Regions from separate parts of the Spirillospora sp. NPDC052242 genome, predicted to be linked through region 2. Evidence: riboswitches for the same ligand, from Rfam matches in the RefSeq annotation. Region 2 holds a riboswitch; each other region holds the start of a gene.
The links. A riboswitch is a leader RNA that binds a small molecule or an ion and turns the genes downstream of it on or off. The one in region 2 is predicted to bind cyclic di-AMP.
Positions count from the first base shown of each region.

Region 1: it holds a riboswitch for cyclic di-AMP, as region 2 does, so the genes downstream of both, AB0L25_RS21975 (CHAP domain-containing protein) here and AB0L25_RS18800 (CHAP domain-containing protein) in region 2, are expected to answer to the same signal.
Region 3: it holds a riboswitch for cyclic di-AMP, as region 2 does, so the genes downstream of both, AB0L25_RS26170 (M15 family metallopeptidase) here and AB0L25_RS18800 (CHAP domain-containing protein) in region 2, are expected to answer to the same signal.

Region 1 covers NZ_JBFAUZ010000026.1:52,181-61,728, reverse strand. Annotated here, with positions in the region: gene AB0L25_RS22000 (TetR-type transcription factor C-terminal domain-containing protein) at 1-70, opposite strand, end outside; gene AB0L25_RS21995 (SDR family oxidoreductase) at 85-864, opposite strand; gene AB0L25_RS21990 (acyl-CoA dehydrogenase family protein) at 861-2,042, opposite strand; gene AB0L25_RS21985 (glycosyltransferase) at 2,066-3,466, opposite strand; gene AB0L25_RS21980 (CDP-glycerol glycerophosphotransferase family protein) at 3,460-6,339, opposite strand; gene AB0L25_RS21975 (CHAP domain-containing protein) at 6,502-7,317, opposite strand; cyclic di-AMP (ydaO/yuaA leader) riboswitch at 7,330-7,483, opposite strand; gene AB0L25_RS21970 (PP2C family protein-serine/threonine phosphatase) at 7,931-9,548, opposite strand, start outside.
Region 2 covers NZ_JBFAUZ010000021.1:67,339-76,886, forward strand. Annotated here, with positions in the region: gene AB0L25_RS18780 (glycosyltransferase) at 1-262, shown strand, start outside; gene AB0L25_RS18785 (GntP family permease) at 368-1,759, shown strand; gene AB0L25_RS18790 (FadR/GntR family transcriptional regulator) at 1,782-2,486, opposite strand; gene AB0L25_RS18795 (TetR/AcrR family transcriptional regulator) at 2,600-3,220, shown strand; gene AB0L25_RS18800 (CHAP domain-containing protein) at 3,309-4,094, opposite strand; cyclic di-AMP (ydaO/yuaA leader) riboswitch at 4,140-4,267, opposite strand; gene nhaA (Na+/H+ antiporter NhaA) at 4,793-6,676, opposite strand; gene AB0L25_RS18810 (alpha/beta fold hydrolase) at 6,893-7,729, shown strand; gene AB0L25_RS18815 (TetR/AcrR family transcriptional regulator) at 7,722-8,285, shown strand; gene AB0L25_RS18820 (nitroreductase family protein) at 8,308-8,958, opposite strand; gene AB0L25_RS18825 (peptidoglycan-binding protein) at 9,199-9,548, shown strand, end outside.
Region 3 covers NZ_JBFAUZ010000034.1:32,646-42,193, reverse strand. Annotated here, with positions in the region: gene AB0L25_RS26195 (helix-turn-helix domain-containing protein) at 1-621, opposite strand, end outside; gene AB0L25_RS26190 (ATP-binding protein) at 998-1,423, shown strand; gene AB0L25_RS26185 (SUKH-4 family immunity protein) at 1,420-1,986, shown strand; gene AB0L25_RS26180 (oxygenase MpaB family protein) at 2,053-2,997, opposite strand; gene AB0L25_RS26175 (TetR/AcrR family transcriptional regulator) at 3,092-3,709, shown strand; cyclic di-AMP (ydaO/yuaA leader) riboswitch at 3,846-4,023, shown strand; gene AB0L25_RS26170 (M15 family metallopeptidase) at 4,027-4,671, shown strand; gene AB0L25_RS26165 (TetR/AcrR family transcriptional regulator) at 4,804-5,487, shown strand; gene AB0L25_RS26160 (SAM-dependent methyltransferase) at 5,512-6,309, opposite strand; gene AB0L25_RS26155 (hypothetical protein) at 6,485-6,883, shown strand; gene AB0L25_RS26150 (DUF6766 family protein) at 6,977-7,702, shown strand; gene AB0L25_RS26145 (pyridoxamine 5'-phosphate oxidase family protein) at 7,841-8,305, shown strand; gene AB0L25_RS26140 (LLM class F420-dependent oxidoreductase) at 8,351-9,226, shown strand; gene AB0L25_RS26135 (PPOX class F420-dependent oxidoreductase) at 9,249-9,548, opposite strand, start outside.

The sequences.
Region 1 (9,548 bases), on a different contig from region 2:
CGAGCAGCTCGGCCCGCCGTTCCGCGCGGGCGGCCGCGGTGCCCTCGGCATCGCGCCGTCGTGGACTCATGGGTTACGGACTTTCTAAGGGTGCTGGGAGGAGACGGAGACGACCTCCCCGGTCATGTACGAGGAGTAGTCGCCGGCGAGGAAGACGATAACGTTGGCGACCTCCCACGGCTCGGCGTAGCGGCCGAACGCCTCCCGGCGCGTCAGCTCGTCCAGCAGTTCCGCCGAGGTGACCTTGACCAGGTGCGGGTGCATGGCGAGGGACGGCGAGACGGCGTTGATCCGGACGCCGAAGTCGGCGGCCTCCAGCGCCGCGCAGCGGGTGAGCGCCATGACGCCGGCCTTGGCGGCGGCGTAGTGCGACTGGCCGCGCTGCGCCCGCCAGCCGATCACCGACGCGTTGTTGACGATCACGCCCGCGCCCTGCCCGCGCATGATCCGCAGCGCCGCGCGGGTGCAGCGCATGGTGCCGTTGAGGGTGATGTCGAGGACGCGGTCCCACTGCTCGTCGGGCATGTCGACGAGGTCGGCGGTGCCGCCGAGGCCCGCGTTGTTGACGGCGACGTCGACGCGCCCGAAGCGTTCGACGGCCAGGTCGTACAGGGCACGGACCTGGTCCTCGGACGTGACGTCGCAGGGCAGCGACGCGACGCGGTCGGCGCCGAACTCCGCGGCGAGCTCCTGCTCGGACGCGGCGAGCCGCCGCTCGTGCGCGTCCGAGATCAGCACGCGGGCGCCCTCCTCCAGGCAGCGGCGGGCGGTGGCGCCGCCGATCCCGGCCCCGGCGGCCGCGGTGATGACGACGGCGCGGTCCTTCAGCAGGTCGTGCCCTGGCACGTAGGGGGGCGGGGTCATCCGCGGGCCTCTCTCGGGAGCCCGAGCACGCGCTCGGCGATGATGTTGCGCTGGATCTCGTTCGACCCGGCGTAGATGGTGTCGGAGCGGGAGAACAGGAACAGCCGCTGCCAGTCGTTGAGGTCGTACGGCTCGCCGTCGGCGACGAGGCCGGCGGCGCCGAGGACGTCCATGGCCAGCTCGCCGAGCTCGCGGTGCCAGGTGCCCCAGACGAGCTTGGAGATGGACGACTCGGGCCCGGGCGCCCCGGTGGCCACGCCGGCCATCGTCCGCACGGCGTTGAGGCGCATGATCTCCAGTCCCATGTGGGAGCGGACGAGCCGGTCGCGCAGCAGCGGGTCGTCGATCGCGCCGGTGCGGCGGGCCAGTTCGAGGACGCCCTCGAACTCGCGGCGGAACCCGACCTGCTGGCCGAGGGTCGCGACGCCGCGCTCGAACCCGAGGGTGGCCATCGCGATCTTCCAGCCGTCGCCGGGCGCGCCGACGATGTTGGCCGCGTCGGTGCGGGCGCCGTCGAAGAACACCTCGTTGAACTCCGAGGTGCCGGTGAGCTGCACGATCGGCCGGATGTCGACGCCGTCCGCCTTCATCGGCACCAGCAGGTACGACAGGCCCTTGTGCCGGGACGATCCGGGCTCGGTGCGGCAGACGACGAAGCACCAGTCGGCCTCGAGCGCCAGCGAGGTCCACACCTTCTGCCCGTTCACGACCCAGGCGCCGTCCCGCAGTTCGGCGCGGGTCTGGACGTTCGCGAGGTCGGATCCGGCGTCGGGCTCGGAGTAGCCCTGGCACCACAGTTCCTCGACCGCGACGATCGGGGGCAGGAAGCGGGCCTTCTGCTCCGCGGTGCCGAACGCGATGATCGTCGGTCCGAGCAGGTTCTCGCCGATGTGGTTCACCCGGGCGGGGGCGTCGGCGAGCGCGTACTCCTCGTGGAAGATCACCTGCTGCCGGACGCTCGCGCCGCGGCCGCCGTGCTCCTTCGGCCAGCCCACGCAGGTCCAGCCGGCGGCGGCCATGTGCCGCTCCCAGGCCAGCCGCTCCTCGTGCGCCTCGTGCTCGCGGCCCGGGCCGCCGAGCCCGCGGGCGTGCGCGAACTCGCCGGACAGGTTGGACTCGAGCCAGTCGCGGACCTCGGCCCGGAACGCCCGGTCCTCGGGGGACTCGTTCTCGTTCACGGGCGCACTCTACCAAACAGTTGTTAGAAAGAATCGCCCTCCAGGGCGGGTGCGGCGTCCCGCCCCGCGGCGGCGGGCCGGGCGGCCGGGGCCGCGGGGCGCGCCGCCCGCCGGGCGCCCTCGCGCGCGAGGCGCCCGCGCCGCGCGCGCCTCCGCTCCGCGCGGGCCCGCGCCGGGACCGTCCGTCCGGTCGGCGCGGGGTCGCCCGCCGGGACCGCCGGGAGGTCGCGGTCCAGCAGGTCGAACAGCCGGTCCCAGTGCGCCAGCACCGCCTCCGGCCGGAACCGCCGGACGGACGCGCGCGCGTTCGTCCCCAGCTCGCGGCACAGGTCGGGGTCGTCCATGAGCCGGCCGAGCGCCGCGGCGAACGCCGCCGTGTCGCCCGGCGGGACCAGCAGCCCGGACGCCCCGCGCCCGGGCGGCGCCTCCCCGAGCAGGGCGCGGACGCCGGGCGCGCAGTCGAACGCGACCGTGGGCAGCCCGTACGCCATGGCCTCCAGCACCGACATCGGGAACCCCTCGGCCCGCGACGGCAGCGCGAAGATCGACACCTCTACCAGGGCGTCCTCGACGTCGGCGACCACGCCCCGGAACTCCACGGTGTCCGCGAGGCCCGCCGCGGCGGCGCGGCGCCGCAGCGCCTCCTCGTCCGGTCCGGTGCCGTAGACGTGCAGCCGCCAGCCCGGGCGCCGCTCCCGGGCCCGCGCCCACGCCTCCAGCAGCAGGTCGACGCCCTTCTCGTCCGACAGCCGCCCAACGCAGGCGACGGCCGGGAGGTCGAGCGTCGGGTACACCTTCGGCTCGACGTGCAGCGGGTTCGGGACGTGGCCCGCGTTGGTCATGCCGGCGCGGGCCCACGCGTCCGCGTCCTCGGCGGTCAGCGCGAGCAGCCGGTCCGCGTGCGCGAAGTGCTCCCGGACCCGGCCGTAGCGGGACGAGCGCCGCGTGGCCTCGAACGACTCGTGCGTCATCCCGACGACCCGCAGGCCCGAGGTGTCGGCCCGCCGCACCCACTCCATCGCCCACACCTGCGCGACGATCACGACGGCGCCCGGGCGGGCCGCGGCGAACAGCCGGGAGAGCCGCGCGGCGCCGCGCCGCTGCGCGGCCGAGCGCCACGCGTCGCGTCCCCGCGCGGCCGGGTCCAGGCGGGCGCGCGGCGAGCGCGGCCGGAGGGCGAGGGCGGGCGGCCGCCAGCGGCCGTGCAGCGCCACCACCCGGTACGCGCCGGCCGGATCGTGCGCGGCGGGCCCCGGCCCGCGGGTGATCCCGACGAGGGTGACGCGGTCGCCGCGCGCCGCGAACAGCCGCGCCGTGCGGTGGGCCCACCGCTGGACGCCCCCGACGCCGTCGGCGTTGTTGCAGACGACGAAGACGTCTCGTCCCGCGGCGTCCCCGCCGCCGGTCTCCCTGCCCGTCAGCATGCCCGCCCCCGATCGGCGAAGTAGCGTTCCACGACCGTGCGCGCCGCCGTGCCGCGGTCGTGCTCGCCGAACCGCGCGGCGAACGCCCGGCGCCGGGGCGCGTGCACCGCCTCCGCCGCGTCCAGGTCCGCGAGCACGGCGACGAGCTCGTCCGCCGTCCGGGCGATCGGCCCGGGCGCGTCCCGCTCGAGGTCGACGTACCCGCCGCCGTCGCCGCCGGGGCCGGGCGGGACGTCCGGCAGGTGCAGCACGATCGGACGGTCCAGCAGCGCGTAGTCGAACATGATCGACGAGCGGTCGGTGATCAGCGCGTCCGCGAGCAGCAGCAGCGGGGTGACGTCCGGCACGTCGCCGACGTCGCGCATGTACGCGCGCGCGGACGGCGGGAGGTCGGCGCGGCACAGGTAGTGGGGGCGGAGCAGCAGCACGAACTCCTCCCCCAGCTCCCGCGCGAACACGTCCGGGTCGACCGGCGGCTCGAGCGTCCGGACGGGACGGCCGCGGGGGCCGGTCGCGTACGTCGGCGCGTACAGCAGCACCCGGCGCCGGTCTCCTTCCAGCCCGAGCGACCGGCGCAGCCCGGCGACCTCGGCCGCCGTCTCCGGATCGGCGTCCGCGCCGCGGACCAGCGGATCGTTGCGGGGATACCCGGCGGGCAGCGCCTCCGCGCGCACGCCCAGGGCCGGGCAGAGGGTGCGGACGTCGTGGTCCGACCGCACCAGGAAGCAGTCGTAGCGCTCCACCATCCGGCGGAGCCGGTGCCGGTCCGCCGCGGGACCGGCCTTGAGCCGCGGCTGGTCGAGGCCCATGAGCTTGACCGCCGAACCATGCCACGTCTGGATATAGGTGGTCTCGGGCCGCTTGCGCAGACCGTCCGGGAAACCCTGGTTGTCGACCCAGAACTCCGCCCGCGCGAGCGCCCGGTAGTAGGCCCACGAGCCGCGCCGGACGAGCCGCGCGTCGGGCGGGAACCCCTCGGGCGACGACCGGTAGGACCACACCGCGTCCACCGCGTGTCCGGATCGGCGCAGCTCGCGGTAAATGTACTTGGGATTGTCGGAATAGGACCGGCCGAGGTGGCTCTCGAACACCGCCAGCCCGGGCCGCACCGGGAGCCGCGTCAGGACCCGGTTGAACACCGCGGTCTTCGTCCGCCGCGACGTCAGCGCCCGGCGCGCCGACCGGCGCAGCCGCCGCGCGCGCCGCCAGGAGCGCCGTCCCGCCGGGGTCCCCGCCGCGCCCCGCACGACCGCCCCGGTGAACCGCGCGCCGCGGCCGCGCCCGTCCAGGACGAACGACAGGTGCCCGGACGCGGTCACGTGCGAGCGCAGGACGTCCCCGGCGAAGCGGGTCAGCCGCGGGCGCACCGGGAGGTCCACGTCGTTCAGCGGGGGCGATCCGGTGCCGCTGCCCGGACGGGTGACCATCGTCTCCCCGTTCACCGTGACGCGCAGCCGGACGTCCCACAGCGGGTCGACGAAGCCGATCGGCCGGACGCGGCGCCGCGGGTCGAACTCCGCCCGCCAGGCCAGCCGGTCGCCGCGGTGCTCGACGTCCGCGCCGACCCGCGCCGCCGGCGCCCGCCCGCGGCGGTCCCGGAACACCAGCACGGCCGACAGGTCGGCGTCCGGCGGCACCCGGCCGAGCGGGTTCAGGACGTACCCGGCGATGCGGGCGCAGCCGTCCCGGACCTCCAGCCGCGTCACCGTGTTGCCCGGGCACAGTTCCCGCAGCGGCCGCAGGTGGAAGCCGAACCCGGTGACGTCCAGCACGCGCCGCCCGAGCCCCCCGCGCGGCGGGCGCGCGCCCCAGTAGACGCGGCCGTCCCGCTCCGCCAGCGGCGCGCCCAGCACGGGATGCTCGGGACGGTGCTCGGCCGCGGCCAGCGCCGCCGCGTGATCGCCCTCGCGGATCAGGTACGCGGCGACCGCCGCCATCGGGTTGGCGTCCTCGAACGACCGCGGGTCCAGCTCGGCGAGGTAGCCCGCCGCCAGGTCGAGGAACCGCGCCCGGTGGCCGGGGTCGCGGCCGCGCAGCTCCCGCAGGTACAGCAGCAGGTCATGGTTGAGGAACTTGACGTCCTTGGCGCGCTTCAGCCCGTGGGCGCCGCGGAGCGCGAACAGCATGTCGATGCGGCGGTGGATCTCCAGCCGGTCCGCGAAGTTGGCCAGCTCGGCGCGCCGGTTGGAGATCGACGGGCCCGCCGCGGCGTCCTTGACCAGCCAGTTGTAGACGCGGTGCGGGATCAGCGCGGTCCGCCGGGCCGCCAGGTACGCCTCGGCGGTGAACAGCAGGTCCTCGTAGTGGAGGCGCTCGACGAACCGCAGCCCGTGCTCGTCCAGGAACTCCCTGCGGTACGCCTTGTTCGTGGACAGCGTGTCGTACAGCAGATCGGGGTTCTCGCTGAGCGAACCGTAGACGGCGCTGCGCTCGTACAGCCATGGATACCAGGGACGCGTGCGGTTCTTCGCGTCCGGCGGCCGGTTCAGGAACACCCTCGTGCACAGCCCCGAGACCAGGTCGGCGCCGGTCTCCTCGCCCGCGGCGACCAGGTTGAGGCACGCGTGCCGGTCCAGCAGGTCGTCGCTGTCGAGGAACATGACGAACCGGCCGTCCGAACGCTCCACCCCGGTGTTGCGCGGACGGCCGCACCCCCCGGAGTTCACCGGCAGGTGCACGGCCCGGACCCGGCCCGGATGCGCGGCGGCGAGGCGTTCCGCGACGTCCCCGGTGCGGTCGGTGCTCGCGTCGTTCACGATCACCGTCTCCACGGAGCGCAGCGACTGCGCCAGCGTCGAGGCGACCGCCCGGGGCAGCCGCCGCGCGTCGTTGTAGGCGATCACCACCACACTGACATCCGGGCGCACCCGCATGGGCCTCCCTCCGCTACGCCGCGTGCCAGGGATTCCTTTCCAGGAACGGCGGAGGGAGGTCCAAGCGCGACCAAAGCCTGTCAATGGTTCGCATTACCGTGGGGACGCCGAAGGCGCCCGGCGGAGCGCCGGGCGCCTTCGTGATCGGCCGGTGCCGGTCGATCAGGCGTACTCGGGGTAGCCGTAGCCCACGATCTGGCCCTTGTCCCGGACCCTCTCCTCGACGGCGTTGTTGCTGTTGCCCTCGATGGTGCTGACGGTGCCGTCGCCGTTGTCCTTCTCGACGATCCCGACGTGGTCGATGTCGCCGATGGAGCCGTCCGAACCGGCGCCCCAGTCGAAGAACACGATCGCGCCCGGCTTGGCCTTCTGGCCCCAGCGGCCCTGGTCCTCGAACCACTTGGCGTGCGACACGGTGTAGGCGTCCCAGCCCATGCCCTTGACGCCGGTCTGCGCGCCGAGCCACGAGACGAACATGTCGCACCAGGCGGCGCCGTCGTAGGCGTCCACCGAGAAGCCGCCGCTGCTGGCGGCCTGCTCGGCGCGCGGCGTCGAGGTCCACCACTCGTGGAACTTGGTCATGTTGCCCGGGCCCTCTTCCTCGATGCCGACCTGCTCCTTGGCCAGGTCGATCACCTCGGACGCCTCGACGGCGCGCGGCGGCACCTTCCAGCCCTGGGCCTTGGCCTCGGCGAGGCTCATCGTCGACGCCGACTCGGCCTTCTCCGCGGTGTGCGTGACGGCCGCGGCCTTCTGGACGGTCGTGCTCGCGGCCTCGGTGGCCGCGCTCGCCCCGGCCATGGGGTTGAACACCGACAGCCCGACGGCGCCGGCCAGCACCGCGCCGACGGCGACGCCGACGGCCCGGTCCTCCGGGGTCATGCGCTTGATCGCGAGTTCGGGGGCCAGCCGCTTGACCGCGGACTGGGGGTTGAGGCGCTTCACGGACTCGGAAAGTCGATCGAAACGACCGGTCATGCAGGGAATCTCCTTGTCTCCCATGACGCCTACCGGGTTAGCTGACGGATTCGGGCATGGAAGAGCCCTACGGCGCGCTCGGGACGCGCCGATTCACCCCTGGAACTTGGGTCCCCGGCTCCGCTGCGGCCCTCGTGGACCTGTGCGGACTCGGCCTTCACGCCGCGCGTGCGGCGCTGGATTGTCGGATTTCTCTGAGCGACTGCTCTGAGGGGCGCGCGTGCATGGCGCGCGTCGCGTGCGTGGACCGCTCCGCGACCGGCGGCCGCGCCCCTGGCACGGCCGGTACAACGCGTGGATCGCGCTGCGAGATTCGGGTTGAAGGTACCAACCATCTCCGCGAAAGCAAACCAGGCCAAAATTGATCTTTTCCCTGGTCAAGTGGCTTTCAAGGACATCCCAACACCCACCCGCAGGATGTTCTTCCCGATCTTTACCGGCGGTCCCGGAACCCTTTCTCCACGGGGCCTACGGCGCACCGCCCCCGAACCCGCCCGAAGATCGACGGGACGGCCGGCGCGACGGCTCATCGCCGCCCACCGGCCGTCCCCGGCCCCACATCGTGTGCCCTAAGTCACATCACCGTATCGACGCAGGTCAGAGGCGGCGTCCGTCACTCGACCCGCAGCGCGAACAGGGTCGTGTCGTCCGCCGCCCGGTCGTGCTCCATCCGCGCCAGCACCTCGTCCAGCGCCACCTCCGGACGCCCCGAGCCCTCTTCGAGGATCCGCGTGAGCCGCTCGATGCGCTCGTCCAGGTCCGCGTCCCGCCGCTCCACCAGGCCGTCCGTGTACAGGAAGACCATGTCGCCCCGCACCAGCGGAGTCTTGATCGTCGTGTACTCCCAGCCCGGCATCGCGCCGAGCATCGGATCCCGGACGACCTCGAGCGGCGCGGCATGTCCGTCCCGCACGAGGATCGGCGGCGGATGCCCCGCGCACGTCCACTCCATGACGCCCCGGTCCGGATCGAAATGCCCCACGATCGCGGTGCCGGTCGCGGGCGGGTCCATCGTCCCCACCAGCTCGTTCAGCCAGCCCACCAGCCGGCCCGCCGGCTCCCCGGTGAACGCGAGCCCCAGCAGCCCGTTCCGCGTCCGGGCCATCGCGGCCGCCGCGGGCAGCCCGTGCCCCGCCGCGTCCCCGATCGCGAACAGGCCCCGTCCGTCCGGCAGCCCCCGCGTCGCGAACCAGTCGCCGCCGATCCGCGCCGCGCTCTCCGCCGCGAGGCTGCGCAGCGCGATCCGCACCCCCGGCAGCCGCTCCACCTCGCCCTCGTCCGGCAGGATCGCCCGCCGCAGCGTCACCGCGACCCGCCGCTCCTGCGCCGTCCGCGCCTGCTGCTTGAGCATCTGCCGCCGCGTGTCCGCCAGCGCCCGCTCCACGCCCCGCCGCCGCGTGATGTCCTGCGACACGATGTTCACCGACACCGGCAGGCCCGCGTCGTCCAGAACCGGCTCGGCGAACAGCCACAGGTGCCGCGGCCTCCCGTCCGCCCCGATCACCCGGTGCTCGGCCTCCACCGGTTCCCGCCGCGAGAACAGCGTCTGCAGGGCCTCCTCCACCAGCGGCAGATCGTCGTCGGCCACCACCTTCGGCAGATCGTGCGGCATCGGCGGCACCTCGTCCGGCGACAGCCCGTAGTTCGCGAGCATCTGCGGCGTCCACTCCGCCTCGCCCGTCACCAGGTCCCACTCCCCGAACCCCAGCTGCGCGAGCCGCTCGACCCGCTCCAACCTCCTCGCCAGCCGATCCTCCCGGCTGTGGTACCGCCAGACGACGCACACCCCCGTCGGCACCTGCACGCACCGGACGCTCATCCGCGACGTCCGCGACAGCCCGCTCTGCGCCGTCGTGTACGAGATCGACCCCCGCTCCAGCGTCCCCGCACCCCCGAGAACCCCCACGTACTCCTCGAACAGCCCCGTCAACGCCGCACCCGGGTCCGTCTGCAGCAGCCGACGTCCCGTCAGCTTCTCGGCACCCCGACCGAACAGATCCCTCGCCTGCTCGTTCAACTGCGCGTACAGGAAGTCCGCGACATTCCCCTCGGGCCCTCGCACCGGCACGAGATGCGCCGCCGAGTCCAACGCGCCGTCCAGCACGGCCCGCGCCACGGGATCGTCCGGCAACTCCGCGAGGATCTCCCGATCGCCCCCGGTGTCCTCCGCGGTGACCCGCCGCAGCACGTCCTCGGCCTCCGACACCACCGCCCGCCGCGTCCGCGCCACC
Region 2 (9,548 bases):
GCGGGCGGGCGCGCCCCAGGTGGTGGTGCCCCAGATGGGCGACCAGCCGTACTGGGCCGGCCGGGTCGCCGAGCTTGGCGTCGGCGCGGCACACCTCGGCCCGGTGCCGACCCGCGAGTCCCTGTCGGCCGCGCTCGCAACGGCCCTGAAGCCGGAGACCCGGGCGCGGGCGAAGGCGCTGGCCGGACGGATCCGCACGGACGGGGCGCGGGTCGCGGCGCGGCTGCTGCTCGACGCGGCGGACCGGCGAAAGGGCCGGTGACCGGCCGGAACGGCGAAACACGCCGGGTCTTGTAAAGGTACTACCTTTGCGGCAAGGTGTGCGTACGCCGCCCGACGACGGGCGGGTCGGACGGACGGAGGCGCCGTGGAAGCGATCGAGCCGCAGTTCGGCACCGTCACGCTGTTGCTGATAGCGGCGGGCGCCGTGGCGGTGCTGCTCTTCCTGATCATGAAGGTGAAGCTGCACGCCTTCGTGTCCCTGGTCCTGGTGAGCGTGCTGACGGCCGTCGCCGTCGGGTTCGAGCCCGGCGACATCCCGGACGTGCTGATGTACGGGTTCGCCGACACGATCGGCGGCGTCGCGCTGCTGGTGGCGTTCGGCGTCATGCTCGGGCGGCTGCTGGAGGTGACCGGCGGCGCGCAGACGCTCGCGGACACTCTCATCGGCCGGTTCGGCGAGAAACGCGCCCCGCTGGCGCTGGGCGTCGCGTCGCTGCTGTTCGGGTTCCCGATCTTCTTCGACGCCGGGCTCGTCGTCTTCGTCCCGATCATCCTCACCGTGGCGCGGCGCTTCGGCGGGTCCGTGCTGTACTACGCGCTGCCCGCGGCGGGCGCGTTCGCCGCGATGCACGCGATCGTCCCGCCCCACCCCGGTCCCGTCGCGGCGGCGAACCTGATCGGCGCCAACGTCGGGCTCACGCTGCTCATCGGCCTCCCGATCGCGGTGGTCGCGTGGTACGTCGGCGTCATGCTGGTGTCCCGGTTCCTCGCCGCCAGGGTCCACGTGTCGGTGCCGGACGTCATCTTCGGCGAGGTGCGGAACGGCGACAAGGCCGAGGACGCCGACTGGCGGCCGCCGTCCTTCGGCACGGTCCTCGTCCTGCTGCTCATCCCGCTGGTGCTGATCTCCTTCAACACGGTGCTCACGACGCTGGTCGACAGCGGCGTGCTCGCCGAGGGCCAGGCCTGGGTCGACTACCTGAGCCTGCTCGGCATCACCCCGGTGGCGCTGCTGATCACGGTCATCGCCGCGATCCTGGTGCTCGGCCGCCCCAACGCGTCGATGGCGACCGTCAGCGGGATCGTCGACCAGGCCCTCGGGCCGGTGTGCGCGATCATCCTGATCACCGGCGCGGGCGGCATGTTCGGCGGGGTGCTGGAGCTCAGCGGCATCGGCGACGCGCTGAGCGGGAGCCTGTCCGACCTCGGCATCTCCCTGATCCTGCAGGCGTTCATCATCGCGACCCTGCTGCGCGTCGCGCAGGGCTCGGCCACCGTCGCGCTGACCACGACCGGCGGGCTGATCGCCGGGGCGGTCGCGGACGCCGGCCTCGGCGACGTCAAGCTGGTCCTGCTCGTGGTCGCCATCGCGGCGGGCGCGACCGTCCTGTCGCACGTGAACGACTCGGGCTTCTGGCTGGTGAGCCGCCTGTTCGGGATGGACGAGAAGACCACGCTCAAGACCTGGACCGTCCTGGAGACGACGCTCGGCCTGTCGGTGTTCGCGATCGCCTCGCTTCTTTGGCTGGTCGTCTAGTTCCGGTGGGGGCGGGCGCCGGTCAGGACGGGGCGCCGTGGCCGCCCAGCCGGCCCATCTCGTCGGCGACCTCGACGCAGATCGCGGTCATCGCGGCCCGCGCCACCTCGGACTCGCGGCCGGCGACGGCCTCGGCCACCACGAGGTGGAGCCGGCGCGCCTCCGGCTTGGGCCGCGCCGGCATCAGCCGGTGCCGCGTGCGCCCGCGCAGCACCTCCTCCACGACGTGGGCGAGACCGGCGAACATCACGTTCCCCGACGCCTCGAGCAGCAGCCGGTGGTAGGCGATGTCGTGCTCGAGGAACGTGGCCAGGTCGCCGGCCGCGCCCGCCGTCTCCATCGCCGCCCCGAGCTCGACGATCCGGTCCCGCTGCCGGGCGTCCGCGTACCGGGCGGCCAGCGCGGCGGCGGGCGGCTCGATCGCGGTGCGCAGCTGCGAGAGCTGGTGCAGGTGGACGTCCCGTTCCGGCCCGCCGAGCCGCCACCTGATCACGGCGCGGTCGAAGGAGTCCCACTCGTCCTCCGGCAGGACGGTGACGCCGGTGCGGCGGCGGCTGGCGACCAGCCGCATCGACGCGAGCACCTGCACCGCCTCCCGGGCGACCGTCCGGGAGACGCCGAACTCCTGCTGCACCCACTCCAGGTTGACCTTCGACCCCGGCTCGAGCGCCCCCGAGATGATCAGCGGTCCGAGCTTGGCGAGGACCTCCTCGTGCAGGGTCGGCATGCCCGCCAGCGTACCCGCGGGCGGCGCGGCGCCCCGGCCGCGATGTGGCCGTCCCGGGGCCGGCCGGTGGAGAGTGTGGGGGTCCCGTGCCGATCGGATGGAGGGGGAACGCCATGGCCTCTCGGACGCCCCGCGGCCCGTACGCGAAGTCGGCGGCGATCCGGCGCCGCGTGCTGGAGGCGTGCGTGGACGCCTTCGCGCAGACCGGCTTCTACGGCGCCACGATGAAGGACGTCGCCAAGCGCGCCGGCATCAGCTACACCGGGCTGCTGCACCACTTCCCCCGCAAGGAGGACCTGCTGCTCGCGGTGCTGGAGTTCCGCGGCGAACGCAGCGCCGGCCTGCTGGCGGCGGCCGGCGGGCGCGACCCCGCCGGGGAGCCGCTGCAGGCGCTGCGGGGCATGCTCGCGGTGGCGGCCGACAACGCGCACAGCCCGGGCCTGCTGGAGCTGCACTGCGTGATCTCGGGCGAGGCGACGTCGCCGCACCATCCCGCGCACGCCTACTACGCCGACCGCTACGGCAGGCTCCGCCGCTTCTTCACGGCCGCCTTCACCGCCCTGGACGAACGCGGCGAACTGCACTCGCGGCTTCCGCCGGAGACCCTCGCCACCATGACGATCGCCCTGCTCAACGGCCTGCAGGCCCAGTGGCTCTACGACCGCGAGACCGTCGACGTCCAGGACGGCCTGCGCGCGTTCCTGGCGTCCGTCGTCCCCGCGCTGGACGGGTGACCCGGCACCGCGCCCGGGTCCGGGGGCCGTCCGGAGACGCCGAAGGCGCCCGGCGGGATGCCGGGCGCCTTCGGGCGTGATCGGGGGATCAGGCGTAGTCGGGGTAGCCGTAGCCGACGACCTGGCCCTTGTCGCGGGTCTTCTCCTGGACGGAGTTGTCGACGTTGCCCTCGATGGTGCTGATGGTGCCGTCGCCGTTGTCCTTCTCGACGATGCCGACGTGGTCGATGGCGCCGATGTCGCCGCCGGAGCCCGCGCTCCAGTCGTAGAAGACGACCGCGCCGGGCTTGGCCTTCTGGCCCCAGCGGCCCTCGTCCTTGAACCAGCTCGCGTGCTGGACGGTGTAGGCGTCCCAGCCCATGTTCTTGACGCCGGTCTGCGAGCCGAGCCAGGACACGAACATGTCGCACCACTGGGCGCCCTTGTAGGCGTCGACGGAGAAGCCGCCGTCGCGGGCCGCGGTCGCCTCGGCGTGCGGCGTCGAGACGTACCAGTCGTGGAACTTGGTCATGTCGCCCGGGCCCTCCTCCTGGATGCCGACCTGCTCCTTGGCCAGGTCGATCACCTCGGACGCCTCGACGGCGCGCGGCGGGACCTTCCAGCCCTCGGCCTTGGCCTCGGCCGCGGTCATCGCGCCCGACGCCTCCGTCTTCGCGGAGTTCTGCGCCACCGCGACGGCGCCGCCGCCGGCCGCGCCGTGCGCCTCGGTGGCCGCGTCGGCCCCGCCGAGCGGGTGGAACGTGGCGAGCCCGACGGTGCCGGCCAGCACCGCGCCGACGGCGACGCCGACGGCCCGCTCCTCCGCGCTCAGCCGCTTGACGGCCGCGACGGGGGCCAGCCGCTGCACGGCGGACTGAGGGTTGAGACGCTTCACGGACTCGCTAATACGATCGAAACGACCGGTCATGCAGGGAATCTCCTTGTCTCCCATGGCGCCTACCGGGTTAGCTGACGGATTCGGGCATGGAAGAGCCCTACGGCGCGCTCGGGACGCGCCGATTCACCCCTGGTACTCGGGTCCCCGGCTCCGCTCGGCCCTCAGGGCCTCGTGCGGACTCGGCCTGCGCGCCGCGATACGGCGCTGGATTGTCAGATTTCGCTGAGCGATGGCTCTGGGATTTTCTGAGCGACTGCTCTGGAAGAGGCGCGCGTTCCTGGCGCGCGTCGCGTGCGTGATCCGCTCCGCGACGACGGCCGCATCCCTGGCACGGCCGACCGCAGCATTCGAACTGCTGCGAGGTTCAGGTTGAAGGTACCAACCATCCCCAGGAAAGCAAACCCGACCAAAAGCGATCTTTTCCCTGGTCAAGCAGCTTCCAAGGACTTACCAACACCCACCCGCAGGATGTTCTTCCCGATCTTTTCCCACCCGCCCCGATCCGCCCGGACACGGCCCGTTCCGCCCGCCTCCGCCGCCGTCCGGACGCGCGCAGGAGCCCGCGCAAACCGGGCCGACCGGGCGCTCCGACATCCCACGGATCACCGGAGGGCGTGTGACGGAGAGCACCACGGCCGAGCCGCGCGGCGGGCACGCGGTCCGGCGCCGGTGACGCCCCTCACCCCGCCGGCCCGTCAGCCGGTGAGGGCGGCGCGCTCGCGGGCGGCGCGGATCGCGGCGGACAGGCTCGCGATGTCGTAGGCGCCGTGGTGCCGACGCCCGTTGACGAAGAAGGTGGGTGTGCCCGCGACGGTGCTGAGGTCGGCCGACTCGACGTCCGCGGCGACGCGGGCGACGCCGGCGCGGGCGGCCATGTCCCGGTCGAAGCGGGCGACGTCCAGGCCGATGCGGGCCGCGTGCGCGCGCAGGTCGCCGGCGCGCAGGGCGCCCTGGTGGGCGAGCAGCGCGTCGTGCATCTCCCAGAAGCGGCCCTGGCGCGCGGCGGCCTCCGCGGCCTCGGCGGCGAGCTGCGCGTGGATGTGGACGTCGGTCAGCGGGAGGTGCCGCCAGACGTAGCGCACGTCGTCCCCGAACTCCGCGAGGAGTTCGCGGACGACGGGTTCGGCGCGCCCGCAGTAGGGGCACTCGTAGTCGCCGTACTCGACCATCGTCACCGGGGCGTGCCGCGGTCCGCGCACGTGATCGTGGTCGGGGTCGACGGGCACGGCCAGGTCGACGATCGCCTCCGCCTTCCCCAGCAGCGCGCGGAGCCGCGGCTCGGGCGGCAGGACGGCGATCACGGCGGTGACGAGCCGGGACGTCAGGAACGCGAGCACGAGCGTGCTCAAAATGCCGATCTTGGCGTCGTCCAGGTGCTCGCCGTGGAAGGCGTGCGTCGCGATGAGGAGGGAGACGGTGAACCCGGCCGCGGACAGCGTGCCGCCCGCGGTCAGCGCTCCCCAGCCGATCGGGATCCGGATGCGCCCGCGGGACGCGGCGGTGGTCAGCGCGGCCGCGGCGACGACGCCGAGCGGCTTGCCGACGCCGTACCCGATGAGCACGCCGAGGGTCACGGGCGAGGTGAAGGCCCGCGCCAGCTCCCCGCCGCCGACGTCGATCCCGGCGTTGGCCAGCGCGAACACCGGGACGATCACGTAGCTCGTCCACGGGTGGTACATGCGCTGCAGGCGGTCGTTCGGGGAGATCGCCGACGCGATGCGGGCGCGCACGTCCCGTCCGAGTTCGGGGGTGGGCTGCTCGCGGAACAGCCGGAACAGCCCGCTGGCCTGCTCCAGGTCGGCGCGCTGCGCCGGGTGGGCGTAGGTGAGCAGCCCCATGGCCAGCCCGGTCACGATCGGGTCGACGCCCGATTCGAGGAGCGCGGCCCACAAGACGACGCCGAGCAGCGCGTAGACCGCGCCCCGGTGCACGCCGAGGCGCCGCACGAGCAGGATGGCGGCGAACGCGACGGCGGCGGCGGCGAGCGCGGGCACGGAGAGGCGGTCGCCGTAGGCGACGGCGATGACGGCGAGGGCCAGGAAGTCGTCGACGACGCTCATCGTGAGGATGAAGACCCGCAGGCCCGGCGGCAGGCGGCGGCCGACGACGGCCAGCAGGCCGAGGGCGAACGCGGTGTCGGTGGACATCGCCACGCCCCACCCCTGCTCGGTGCCGTGCCCCGCGTTGATCGCGAGGTACAGGACGATCGGCACGACCATGCCGCTGAGCCCGGCGGCGAGCGGCAGGGCCAGCCGCCGGCGCTCGCGCAGTTCCCCCATGTCGAACTCGCGGCGGGCCTCCAGCCCGACGACGAAGAAGAACAGGGTCATGAGCCCGCTGTTGACCCACTCGGTCAGGTCGAGCGAGATCCCGTGCGCGCCGAGCCGCACGGACAGGTGCGTGCCCCAGAACGCCTCGTACGCCGCGGGCGCCGCGTTGGCCCAGACGAGCGCGGCGACCGCCGCCGCCACCAGGACGGCCGCGCTTCCGGTCTCGGTGCGCAGGAAGTCCCGCAGCGGGGTGCGGGCGTCGCCCCCGCACTGCGTCCGCCCCGTGTAGTCGCCGGATCCGCGTGCCATGGTCGGACGCTCAACCGGTGCCCGGTGCACGGTCCGCCATGAGCTCGTCCCCCTCCCGCGGGCGCCGCCGCGCCCGCCCGTCCGTCCCCGGGTCCCCTACAACGATCACCGCGTGGGACCTCTTCCCGCATCGCCGCCGAACATGACCCGGCGGGTGTTGACACCGTCGGCGAATGACATTAGCTTTTAGCTAATGCTCTTAGCCATGGAGGCGTCATGACCGAGTACCTCGCCGTCGACGGCGGCACGATCGCATACGAGGTGGCGGGATCCGGCCCGCTGATCGTCCTCGCGCACGGCATGGGCGACAGCCGCGCCGCGTACCGCGCGATGATCCCGGCGCTGGTGGCGGCGGGCCACCGGGTCGCCGCGGTCGACCTGCGCGGCTGCGGCGAGTCCAGCGTCGACTGGCCGGACTGGAGCCGCACCGCCATCGCCGGCGACCTGCTCGCCGTGATCCGCCACCTGGGCGGCCCGGCCGTCCTCGTCGGCCACTCGGTCTCCGGCGGCGCCGCCACCATCGCCGCGGCGCGGGCGCCCGAGCTGGTCACCGCGGTCGTCGAGCTGGCGCCGTTCACCCGCAAGCAGTCCGTCCGGCTCGGCGACCTGCGGGTGAAGCGGTTCCGGCGGGGCATGCTGCGGCTGCTCGGCACGGGCGCGCTCGGCAGCCTGCCGCTGTGGCGCTCCTACCTCGACGTCGCCTACCCCGGCACGAAGCCGGACGACTGGGACGAGCGGCTCCGCCGCATCGACGCCCTGATGCGCGAGCCCGGCCGGATGAAGGCCATGCAGCGCATGGGGCGCAGCGCCCCGACCGACGCGGGCGCGCACCTCGGCGACGTCCGCAGCCCGGTCCTGGTGGTGATGGGCACCCTCGACCCCGACTGGGCGGACCCGCGCGCCGAGGGGGCGGCGATCGTGGACGCCCTGCCGTCCGGCCTCGGCCGCCTCGAGATGATCGAGGGCGCCGGGCACTACCCCCACGACCAGTTCCCCGACCGGACGGCCTCGCTCGTGCTCGACTTCCTCCGCTCGGCGGACGCCCGTGCCTAGGGCCGGACTGGACGCGGCGGCCGTCGTCGCGGCGGGCGCCGACCTCGCCGACGAGGTCGGCTTCGCCGGCCTCACGATGAGCATGGTCGCCCAGCGGGTCGGCGTGCGGACCCCGTCCCTGTACAAGCACGTCAACGGCCAGGAGGACCTGAACCGGCGCATCGCGGCCCTGGCGCTGGGCGAGGCGGCCGACGCCGTCGGCGGCGCGATCCAGGGGTACGCGGGCCGCGACGCCCTCGCCGCCGCGGCCCGCGCGTTCCGCGCGTTCGTCCTCGAGCACCCCGGCCGGTACGCCGCGACGATCGGCGTGGAGCCGTCCGGCCCGGACGACCCGATGGCCGCCGCGGGCGCGCGGCTGCTCGGCGCGTTCATGGCGGTCCTGCGCGGCTACGAGATCGGGGAGGCCGACGTGGACCACGCGCTGCGCCTGCTCCGCAGCCTCTTCCACGGCTTCGCCACGCTCCAGTCGGGCGGCGGCTTCCAGTGGAGCGCCGACGTCGACGAGAGCTTCGAATGGCTGATCGCCTTCGCCGACCGCGGCCTGCGCACCCTCTGAGGACGTCCCGGGACCGGGCGGGTCAGGACGGGTCGAGGTCGAGGCCGTCGCGTTCGTCCCACCGGTCCAGGTAGACGACGTCCGTCACGGGGCGGCGGCGGACGGGGCCGTGGTTGCCGCGGGGGCGGCCCACGACGATGTGCCCCGCCAGCATCCAGTCGTCCGGGACGCCGACGGCCGCGCGCAGGAGCGGTTCGCCGCCGTAGGACGCCCAGCTCGTCATGCAGGCGCCGAGGCCCTGGGCGCGCGCGGCGAGCAGGAAGTTCTGCATCGCGGGGTAGATCGACCCGCCCAGCAGCAGCTCCGACGCCGTCGGGAAGCGCTTCTGCGTGAACAGGACGGACGTGAACTCGCCCGCGCGGTCGTGCAGCTCGTACACCGCGCGGTCGGCCCGCGCGCGGCGGCCGTCGTCCCCGTCGTCCGGGCGGGTCATCCCGTAGACGGGTTCGATCACCCGGAGGGCCTCCGCCGCCGCCTTCGCGACGGCGGCGCGCGCCTCCGGCGAGCGGAGCACGACGAACCGCCACTGCTGCGCGTTCGCCCCGGACGGCGCCCACGTCGCGGCGCGCAGGCAGCGCCCCAGCGTCGCGTCGTCGACCGGCTCGCCGGTGAACCGGCGGATCGTCCGCGCCGTCGACATCACCGTCCACACGTCGGCGGCTGGTCCCGTCATGCCCGGCTCCGATCGTCGCGATGTTCGGAAATCTAATTTACATCACGCGGAAGTAGCACTCTCGCAGCGGCCCCGATCCCCGCTCCGGCAGGGGCTCCGGCTGTCAGATGACGCGCGCGACCGTACGGAACGGCGCCGCGGACAAGCTGACAACAACGATCTTCTTGTGCATCCGTGAGCGGTCGGTGACGGTGGATCCGCCATGGGCTTCGCCCCCAGCTCCCGCATCCAGGGGAACCGATGAAGCTGCCCTTCCGACCGTCCGCCTTCGCCACCGCCGCGCTCGCCGCGGCGGGACTGCTCGCCCTTCCGCTCGCGACGCACGGGACGCCCGCCGCGCGGGCCGCCGCCCTGCCGAGCGTGGACATGGAGGCCACCGTCAAGGCCGCCCAGATCGACCCGCGCAGGGCCGACGACACCCGGACGCCCGGCGCCGAGGCGAGCGTGCTGCTCGTCGAGCAGGCGCTGCGCGACCGCCGCCTGCTCGACGCCAAGTGGGTCGACGGGTACTTCGGCACCACGACGATCGCCGCATACGCGAAGTACCAGAAGTCGCTCGGCTACACCGGCCTGGACGCCAGCGGGCTGCC
Region 3 (9,548 bases), on a different contig from region 2:
AAGGACTCGGACGGTGATTCGCTCTTCGTTCTTTACCACTGTGGTCAGGTGCCGTATTTGCGCCGCCTTCACGTCCGGCGGCACGGCCAGTCGGTGGATGACGCACTCATCGAGGATGGTCTCGTAGGTGGGGCCGTCGGGCCGCAGTAGCTCCTGCTGCCGGTGTTCGCGTGCCTCGGCCAGCCGTTCCGGCACGTAGTCCGGTGTCCCCTGGAGTTGATCGAGTTCGATCAGTGCAGCCAGAAACTCGCGAGTCTGTAGGACTCCCGGCATCGCGGTCTGGTCGTAGCTGCGGATGGTCTGGGCGCTGCTCTCGAAGTCGGCGGCGATCTTCTGACGAGGGCCCATGGACATGCCGTAGCCGTCCCACCAGCCCCGCTGTGCCGCCTCGCGGGCGAGGCGCAGGAGCCTCTCCTGCTGCTGAGGTGTGGCCTCGTAGATGTCGAGCATGGTCATGATGTCGGCGAGTTCCGGCCGGAGTTGGGCGTTCTCCAGCCGGGTGATCTTGGACTTGGACAGGTAGATGCGCCCCGCGACTTCCTCGACGGTCACGCCGCGCTCTTCGCGCAGCTTGCGCATCTCGACGGCGAGCCGTCGGCGACGGAGGTAGGCACTCGGCATTCCCGCTCCCCCTTGAACGGATGTCGGGCCGTGACGACCTGCGATCATCACGCTGCGTACAGATCAATAACTTTGTGCATCTGGTCAAGCCTCGCAACCGGATTGGTCACGACGAGGTGACCGTCTTCGAAAAAGTCCAGGTCAGAGGGTTGTCGGGTTCGAACATCCGGGCGAGCAAGTTCTGCACATTCAAGATTTGACGCGGCGAGAACCTGGTCGCCCGAAATCTGATCGCCCCGATCGGCTCTCCGGGGACGCCTTTCAGGCGGTTTCTCGTGCTCGGATGGTGACCTGCTGTGACGATGGGGTCGTGGAAGCCGGGGTGACCCGACAGATCCGCAACATCGTCTCCACCCGTGAACCGAGGTGATCGATCATGTCTTCGTCGCCGTCTCTGGAAGCCGAGCCCGCGCCGCTGCGCTGGCGGCGCTCGTTCCCCGGCGGTCCCGAACAGGCCCGCGCGGTCCGGCGGTTCGTCGGCTGCCTGCTGGCCGGCTGCCCTTACCTGGACGACGTCCTGCTCGCCGCCGACGAACTCGTCGTCAACGCGCTCCGGCACACCCGGTCCGGGGAGTGCGGCGGCCGGTTCGCCGTCGAGCTGGTGCACGCGCGGGACGGTGTCCGCGTGGCGGTCACCGATCAGGGCGGGCCGGGCGAGCCGGTATGCCGGAAGGCCGGGGACCTGGACGAGTCCGGGCGCGGCCTGCACACCATCGCCCTCCTCGCCGCGAGCTGGGGCTGGCACGGCGACGACCGGGGCCGCACGGTGTCGGCGCTGTTCGCGGGGGAGTGGTCGGCGTGAGGCGTCCGGCGGCCTGGACCCACGACCAGGTCCATCAGCGGGTCCGCTCCGCGATGTCGGCGGCGATGCGCGCGGACGACCGGGCGATCGACGGGTTCGTCGCCGAGCTGGGCGAGGCGCGCCTCGACCCGCACACCCGGGAGTTCGTCCGGGAGGCGCGGCGGCTCGCGCTGGCCTGCACGGCCGCGCTGACCTGCGTCCTGTCGGCGCACCGGCCCGGGAGCGACCCGAGCGGCGCGCCGATCTGCCGGGGGTGCGGGACGGCCGAGTGCCGGACGCTGCACGGGGTGGCCGACGTCCTGGCCGCCTACGCCGTCCGTCCGGCGCCCGTCGACCGGGCGGAGGCGTGGCGGCGGGCGGACGCCTGCCTGGGCGGGCGCCCGGTCCCGGTGTCGGTCGAGGAGTTCCGGGACGGCTTCATCGTGCGGCCCGCCGAGATCGCGGCCGACGACCTCAGCCCCGTGCTGATCGTGGACCGTGACACGGGCGCGCTGAGCCGGTGGCCCGCGATGCCGTCCGACCTGCTCGCCCGCGAGTACGGGCGCCGCCGGACGCCGGGCTGAGCGCGCCCGCCTGGCCGGACGCCACGCCCGTCGCCGACACGGTGGTCGTGCGCGGTGGTCGGCGGGTCAGAGGGGGCGTTCGGCGAGGACCTTGCGCAGCTTCTCCTGCGCCCGCGCCGCCTCCCGCGCCCGGTAGGCGATCGGCATGTACCGGAGCCGTTCGGGCAGCAGCGGCGTGCCGCGGCCGATGACCGCCCCGACGGCGCGCAGGCGGCGCTCGTCCGCGGCCGTCCAGGAGAGGCCGAGCTTGGCGCGGGCGGCGGGCGGCAGCGTGCCGACCGTGACGAGCCGGCCGAGCCTGCCCCCGACGAGGCTCAGCGGCGCCACCACCGGCCGCAGCCGCGCCGGGACGTTCGGGGGGACCTTGTCCATGCTGTCCAGGACTTCGAGCGCGACCCGGTGCGGGACGAGCGTGTTCTCGACCATGTCGTCGAAGTAGTCCCAGTAGTCGGCGATCGTCGCCGGGAACATCCGCTCGGGCACCCGCAGGATGCGGCCGAGGTCGAGGAACTCCTCGTAGACCTGCTTCTGCTCCTCGTCGCTCATCGGCTCCGGCGCGAAGTAGCGGGACGCGGTGACCGCGGCGTAGAAGCCGGTCAGGTGCACCCACGCCCACGGCTCCGCGGACAGCGCGTGGTGCCGGTTCCCGTCCTCGTCGACCGCGCTGAGCGGCTTGTGCATCTCCCGGAGGCGGCGGCCCTCGTCGATGGCCTCCTGCCCGCCGTAGACCCAGGTCTGCACCGACGCGAAGCTGCGCATGGCGCGTCCGACCGGGTCGGTGCGGAAGCTCGACAGGCGGTCCACCACGGTGCCGATCGCCGGATGCATGGACTGCAGGATGAAGACGCTGTTGCCGGCCACCGCCGAGCTGTACAGGCCCATCGTGTCCCACAGGATCGAGCCCGGCCCGAAGGGGACCGGTTCCCGGACGTTCTCCCGGGCCGGGACGATCTGCCCGGTCGCCGTCTGCCCGGTCGCCGTCTGCCCGGTCGTCATCTCCTCGGTCGTCATCTCCTCGTCATTCCTTCCGCGCACAGGGGGCTACGGGATAAGTTGAACGCGAATAAGCAGTCGCTTACAAGTCGCGTTCGCTGTGAGGTGCCGCATGAGCCGCCCACCTGGACTGACGCCCCGCAGAATCCCCCGGCAGGACCGCTCGCGCCGCACGGTCGAGGCGATCCTGGACGCCGCCACTCGCGTTCTCGCCGAGCGCGGGTACGACGGCGCGTCCACCAACCGCATCGCCGCGGCCGCGGGGATCAGCAACGGATCGCTCTACCAGTACTTCCCGAACAAGGACGCCATCATGGTCGCGGTGGTCGACCGGTTCGCCGACCACCTCACCGAGCGGCTCGGCGCCCAGATCGACGCCACGATGACCGAGCCGTGGCCGGTCGCCGGCCGCGCCCTCCTGGACGTCCAGATCCGGCTCTTCGAGGAGCACGCCGACCTGCTGCGCATCATCGTCGAGCAGATCCCGCGGCTCGGCCCGTTCGACAAGCTCGCGGGGCTGCAGCGGCGGCTGACCGACCTGGTCCGCGTCCAGCTGCTGCTGAACCGGGCCGACTTCCGCGAGGACCTGGACGTCGACACGACGCTGTGGATGCTGACCGAGATCGTCGGCTCGGTCTCGGTGCGGTACGTGCTCGACCGTCCGGCCGTCCCGCACGAGCGCATGGTGGACGAGCTCGCCGACCTGGTCATCGGCTACCTGCGGGGCTGACCGCGGCCGGGGCGGACTTGGCCTCCCCTTTGCGGTCTTTTGGGGCTTTGGTACCGTCATGCCCACATTGGCGCCCGGAGGGGCGCCCGGATCATCGATCAGTGTCCGCGTCACCCGGCACGCGTGCGTGCGGGTGGCGGCGGCGACGCCGAGTCCGCGTCCGCGCGGAGCCGGGGAACCAGCGCGATCGACGCCCGGACCGGCCGGTCCGCGTCGCTTCGCAGGGGTGAATCGACGCCTCGCCACGAGGCGTCGTAGGGCGTCTTCCATGCCCGAATCCGTCAGCTAACCCGGTAGGCGGCATGGAAGGAGCAGTCGTGACAGGTCGGCACGTCATCAAGACCAAATTCTCCGCCCCGCTGGCCGGGATGGCCCTCGCGGGCATCTTCGCCGGATCCCTCGGGCTGGCGTCCGCGGGCGGCGGCGAGGACCCCGGCGGCGGACCGCGAGCCGCGGCGCTCTCGGCGAACCACGCCGCGCCGTCGGCGGCTCCCAAGGAGCGCGAGAGCGGACCCCCGAAGCTCCCGGCCGACTGCAAGCCGGAGGAGGCCGCCGAGCTCGAGTACGACAACGGCCGCATCCCGGACGAGGAGCTGTGCCCGCTTCCGCAGGAGGACGAGTCGCTCCGGGCCGACGCGGCCGCGGCGTTCTACAAGCTGAACGCCGCCTACCACGAGCGGTTCGGCGAGGAGATGTGCGTCCGCAGCTCCTACCGGAGCTACGAGCGGCAGGAAGAGCTGTACGAGAGCATGCCCGCGGGCATGGCGGCGGCCCCCGGCAACAGCAAGCACGGCCTCGGCATCGCCGCCGACCTGTGCGGCGGCGTCGAGGAAGAGGGCACGCCGCAGTTCGAGTGGCTGGAGGACAACGCCGAGGACTACGGCTGGATCCACCCGGACTGGGCCTACAGCAACCCGTACGAGCCCTGGCACTGGGAGTTCGACGTCGGCCAGGACGACTGACGTCCCCCCGGCGCCCCGGCGGGCTCCGAACGTCCGGGGGCGGGCGGCCCCTCCGCTCGTCCCCGGGCGCCACGGGTCGGCGTCGCGGTCGGCGTTGCGCCCCGCCCCGACCGGTGCAAGAATCCGATTCGTGTGAGCGAGAATCAAGTTTCCGGCCGGTCGGACGACGTCGCGAGCCGCATCGCCCGGCGCACCCTGGCCAAGCGGGGCGAGGTCTACGCCGGGGAGGTGCGCCGCCTCCTCGACGCCGCGCTCGAGGTGATGCGGGAGCGCGGCACCGCGTCGCGCCCGCGCGTCGCCGACATCGTGGGCGCCGCGGGACTGTCCAACGAGGCGTTCTACCGGCACTTCCGCTCGAAGGACGCGCTGGTCGCCGCGCTGCTCGAGGACGGGACCGAACGCCTGCACGGCTACGTCGCGCACCAGATGGCCAAGGAGCCGACCCCGCAGGGGCAGGTGCGCGCCTGGGTCGGCGGGGTGTTCACCCAGGCCCGGGAGGAGATCGCCGCCACGACCCGCGCGGTCCTGTGGAACGCCGGGGCGCTCAGCGAACTGGCCGGGTCCAAGCCGCCCGTCGCCAGCGGCCGCCTCGCCGAACTGCTGCCCGGGCCGTTCCGCGAACTGGGCAGCGTCGACCCCCTCCTGGACGCCTCGCTCGCCGCGCACGCGACCTTCGGCCTGCTGGCGGACTACGTGTGGGGCGGCACCGAGCCCACGGACGGCGACGTGGAGCGCGTCACGGCGTTCTGCCTCCGCGCGATCACACCGGCGGACACCGGAGCGGAGGACGGGAACGCCCGCCCGCGGGAACGGTGAGGCCCGGGCCCCGCTACGGTCGGGTCACCTCTCGGGCTTGCGGGCGACCCCGCAGGCTCCCAGGTTCTCGATCTCGTCGCCGGGCTCCTTCTCGGCCGGGTCCAGTTCGGGGCGCCAGCGGAACGGGTCGACCAGGCCGGGCTCCAGCAGCTCGAAATCGGCGAACAGCGCGGTGATCTCGTCCCGGTCCCGCAGCGTCCCCAGGCCCATCGTGCCCTGGTACGCGGCCGCGACGTCCTGGAGAGCCGGGAGCACGTGGCTGATCGTGAGGAAGCTGCCCGGGACGAGCCGGTCGCGGAGGCGGGCCAGCAGCTCGGCGGGCTTGGGGTCGGGCAGGAAGTGGAACAGGGCCAGCGCGCTCACCGCGACCGGCTCGCCGAAGTCGAGCGTCCGGGCCGCCTCCTGCAGGATGCGGTCGATGTCGACGACGTCGGAGTCGATGTAGGCGGTCGCGCCCTCGGGACGGCTGGTCAGCAGCGCGCGGGCGTGGGCGAGCACGATCGGGTCGTTGTCGACGTACACCACGCGGGACTCGGGGGCCACGCCCTGCGCGACCTCGTGCAGGTTGGGCGAGGTCGGCAGTCCGGTGCCGAGGTCGAGGAACTGGCGGACGCCGTGCTCGCCCGCGAGCACGGCGACGGAGCGGGCCAGGAACCTGCGGTTGGCGAGCGCCAGCGGCCGCAGCTGCGGGCAGATCTTCAGCACCTGCCCGCCGAACGCGCGGTCGGCCGCGAAGTGGTCTTTGCCGCCGAGGTAGAAGTCGTAGACCCGGGCCGGGTGCGGCTCGTCGGTGCGCAGGTCCGCCGGGGGGTTCTCGGTCATGGAGGTCGCTTCCTAGCGGGGAGCCGGTGTGATCATTTACTTGCAGCGTAGCGGCGAACCGGCCCTTTGGACCTGTTCGGACGAAACTCGTCCGCGACCGCCCGCGTACCACTGCACCGGCGAGCGCGCGGCCGCCCCGATGTTCATGATCCGCTCCGCAGGGTAGCCCCGGGGCATGACCGCACGGACGATCCGGAGCGCCGCCGCGCTCCTGGCGATCGTCCTGCCGGCGGCCGGCTGCGCGGCGGCAGACGAGGAGGACGACGTCGCGCGTACCGCCGTCGGCATGGTGCGGGCCGCGCAGACCGGCGACGGCCGGGCGGCGTGCGCCGCGCTCGTCCCGCGGGCGGTCGACGGCCTGGAGACGGCCGGCGCCCGGTGCGACCGGCAGATCGTGCGGCTGGGCCTGTCGGGGAACGAGGCCGGCGCGGTCGAGGTCTGGGGCGACCGGGCGCGGGCGCGCGTCGGGTCCGGCTGGGTGTTCCTCACCCGGTGGGGATCCGGCTGGAAGGTGACGGCCGCCGGGTGCGAGCCGCGTTCGGGACGCCCGTTCGACTGCGAGTTCGAGGCGTGAGGGGAGGCGGGCCGTGCGGACGATGTTCGCGGTGACGCTGCTGGTGATCGGGGGCGGGCTCGCCTACCTGGCCGTGATCGGGCTGCTGCACCGATGAGCGCCCCGGCGTCGGAGCGGGGCGAGGCCGGGCACCGGCACGGCCGGTTCGCCGGGTTCGTCTACGACAACGGCCTGTCGCTGTTCTTCTTCCTGGCGCTGGCGCTGGCGCTCCTCGGCCAGATCTTCGCCGGGGCGGCGCTCTACAACGAGCAGCGCGTCGCCGAGGGCGGCGAGCCGGTGTCGCTCCTGGACTACGTGACCGGATCGTCGTTCGCGGTGGACGTCGCGGAGAACTGGCAGTCCGAGTACCTGCAGTTCTTCCTCTACATCTTCGTCACGGTGTGGCTGCTGCAACGCGGCTCGCCGGAGTCGAAGGAGCCGGGGAAGGCCGGCACCGAGTCGGAGGAGGAGCAGCACATCGGGGAGCACGCCCGCGCCGACTCGCCGCGCTGGGCGGCGGCGCGCGGCGTCCGCGGCGTCCTCTTCTCCCGCTCGCTGGGCCTGGTGATGGGCACGATCTTCCTGCTGTCGTGGCTGGTGCAGTCGATCACCGGGCGAGCCGCCTACAACTCCGACCAGCTGGGCTCGTACGAGGACACGGTCTCGTGGACCGAGTACGTGACGGGCGCCGACTTCTGGTCCCGGACGCTGCAGAACTGGCAGTCGGAGTTCCTCGCCGTCGGATCGATGGCGGTGCTGGCGATCTTCCTGCGGCAGCGCGGGTCGCCCGAGTCCAAACCCGTCGGGGCGTCCCACGGCGACACGGGCGTCGAGGGCTGACCGGACACGGACCCGCCACCGTCCCGCCGTCCGTGGTGCTTTCCGTGGCCGGCACGGAGGCGTCCCGCACGCCCGCCGGGAGATGCTGTGGCCACGCCGAACGACCGGCCCCGCCGGCCCCCGACTCCAGGAGTGACCATGACCAGTCCGTCCAGCGTCCCGTTCCGCTCCCGCGCCGAGCGCCGCCGCGACACCGAGCACCGCCTGGCCCACGACGTCGACGTGTGGGTGGCCAGCGCGTCGGCGGACGGCCTGCCGTACCTGGTGCCGCTGTCGTTCGACTGGGACGGGGAGCGGCTCACGCTCGCCACCCCGCGGGACAGCCGGACGGGCCGGAACCTGGCCGCGTCGCGCACCGTCCGGCTGGGCCTCGGGCCCACCCGCGACGTGACCGTGATCGACGGCGAGGTCGAGGTCCTCGAGATCGACGCCCTGCCGAAGGAGCGGGCCGACCGGTTCGCCGAGACCACCGGGTTCGACCCGCGCGCGCAGTCCGCGCCGTACCGCTGGTTCCGCGTCACCCCGCGGCGCGTCCAGGCCTGGCGCGAGGAGAACGAGCTGCGCGACCGCGAGCTGATGCGCGACGGCCGCTGGCTCGCGTGATCCGCCGTCCCGGGTAACGTGATCTTCACGGTTCACGGTCGAAGGATGGGTGCTGTGGAGATCTCCGGCGTCGGTGTGTGGAGCCAGCAGTTGCGGTACGGCGACCGCGGCGAGGCGGCGGAGGCCGCGGCGGAACTCGAGGAGCTCGGGTACGCCGCGCTGTGGATCCCGGACATCGGCGGGCCGCTCTTCGACGCGGTCGGCGAGCTCCTCGCGGCGACCTCCCGGACGGTCGTCGCGACCGGCATCCTGAACCTGTGGATGCACGAGCCGGCGGACGCCGCCGCCGCGCACGCGTCGCTGACCGCCGCGCACGGCGACCGCTTCCTGATGGGCATCGGGGTGAGCCACGCCCCGCTGGTGGACGCGAACGAGGCCGGCCGGTACCGCAGGCCGCTCGCCGCGATGGCGTCCTTCCTCGACGGGCTCGACCGGGCGGAGCCGCCGGTGCCCGCCGCGAGCCGGGTGCTCGCCGCGCTCGGCCCCAAGATGCAGGAGACGGCGAAGGAGCGGAGCCGCGGGGTGCACCCGTACCTCGTCCCGCCGGAGCACACCCGCCGGACCCGCGAGGCGCTCGGCGACGGCCCGCTCGTCCTCCCGGAGCAGACCGCGATCCTGTGCGGGACGCGCGACGAGGCGCGGGCGATCGGGACCGACTGGCTGCGCGCCTACCTGGCGCTGCCGAACTATGCCAACAACCTGCTGCGCTCCGGGTTCACGACCGAGGACGTGGAGTCGGTGAGCGACCGCCTGTTCGACGCCCTGATCGCGTGGGGCGACGAGGAGGCGATCGGGCGCCGGGTGGACGAGCACCGGGCCGCCGGCGCCGACCACGTCTGCGTGCAGGTCCTCACCGCCGACCAGAGCGCCTTCCCGCGCGACGAGTGGCGCCGCCTCGCGCCCGCGCTGCTGCCCGCCTGACGGGCGCCGGAACGGACGGCGATCAGGACGACGCCTGGTCGCTGTCCTTCAGCCTGCCCCAGCCGTGCCAGCGGTCCACCCGGATCCACGCGTTGAACCGCGCGCGCGTCCGGTCGGGGTAGGGGTCCCCGGTGTAGTGCCGGGAGAGGCGGTCGATGTCCCGCAGGTCCACATCCTCGTGGACCTCGGTGACGTGACCGATGAGCGTGACGTGGGTGTACCAGTCCTCGCCGTCCAGGACGGTGAGGGAGACCCGCGGGTCGCGCCGGATGTGCCCGAGACGCACCCTGCCCTCGTCCATGTTGACGAGCGCCCGGTCGTC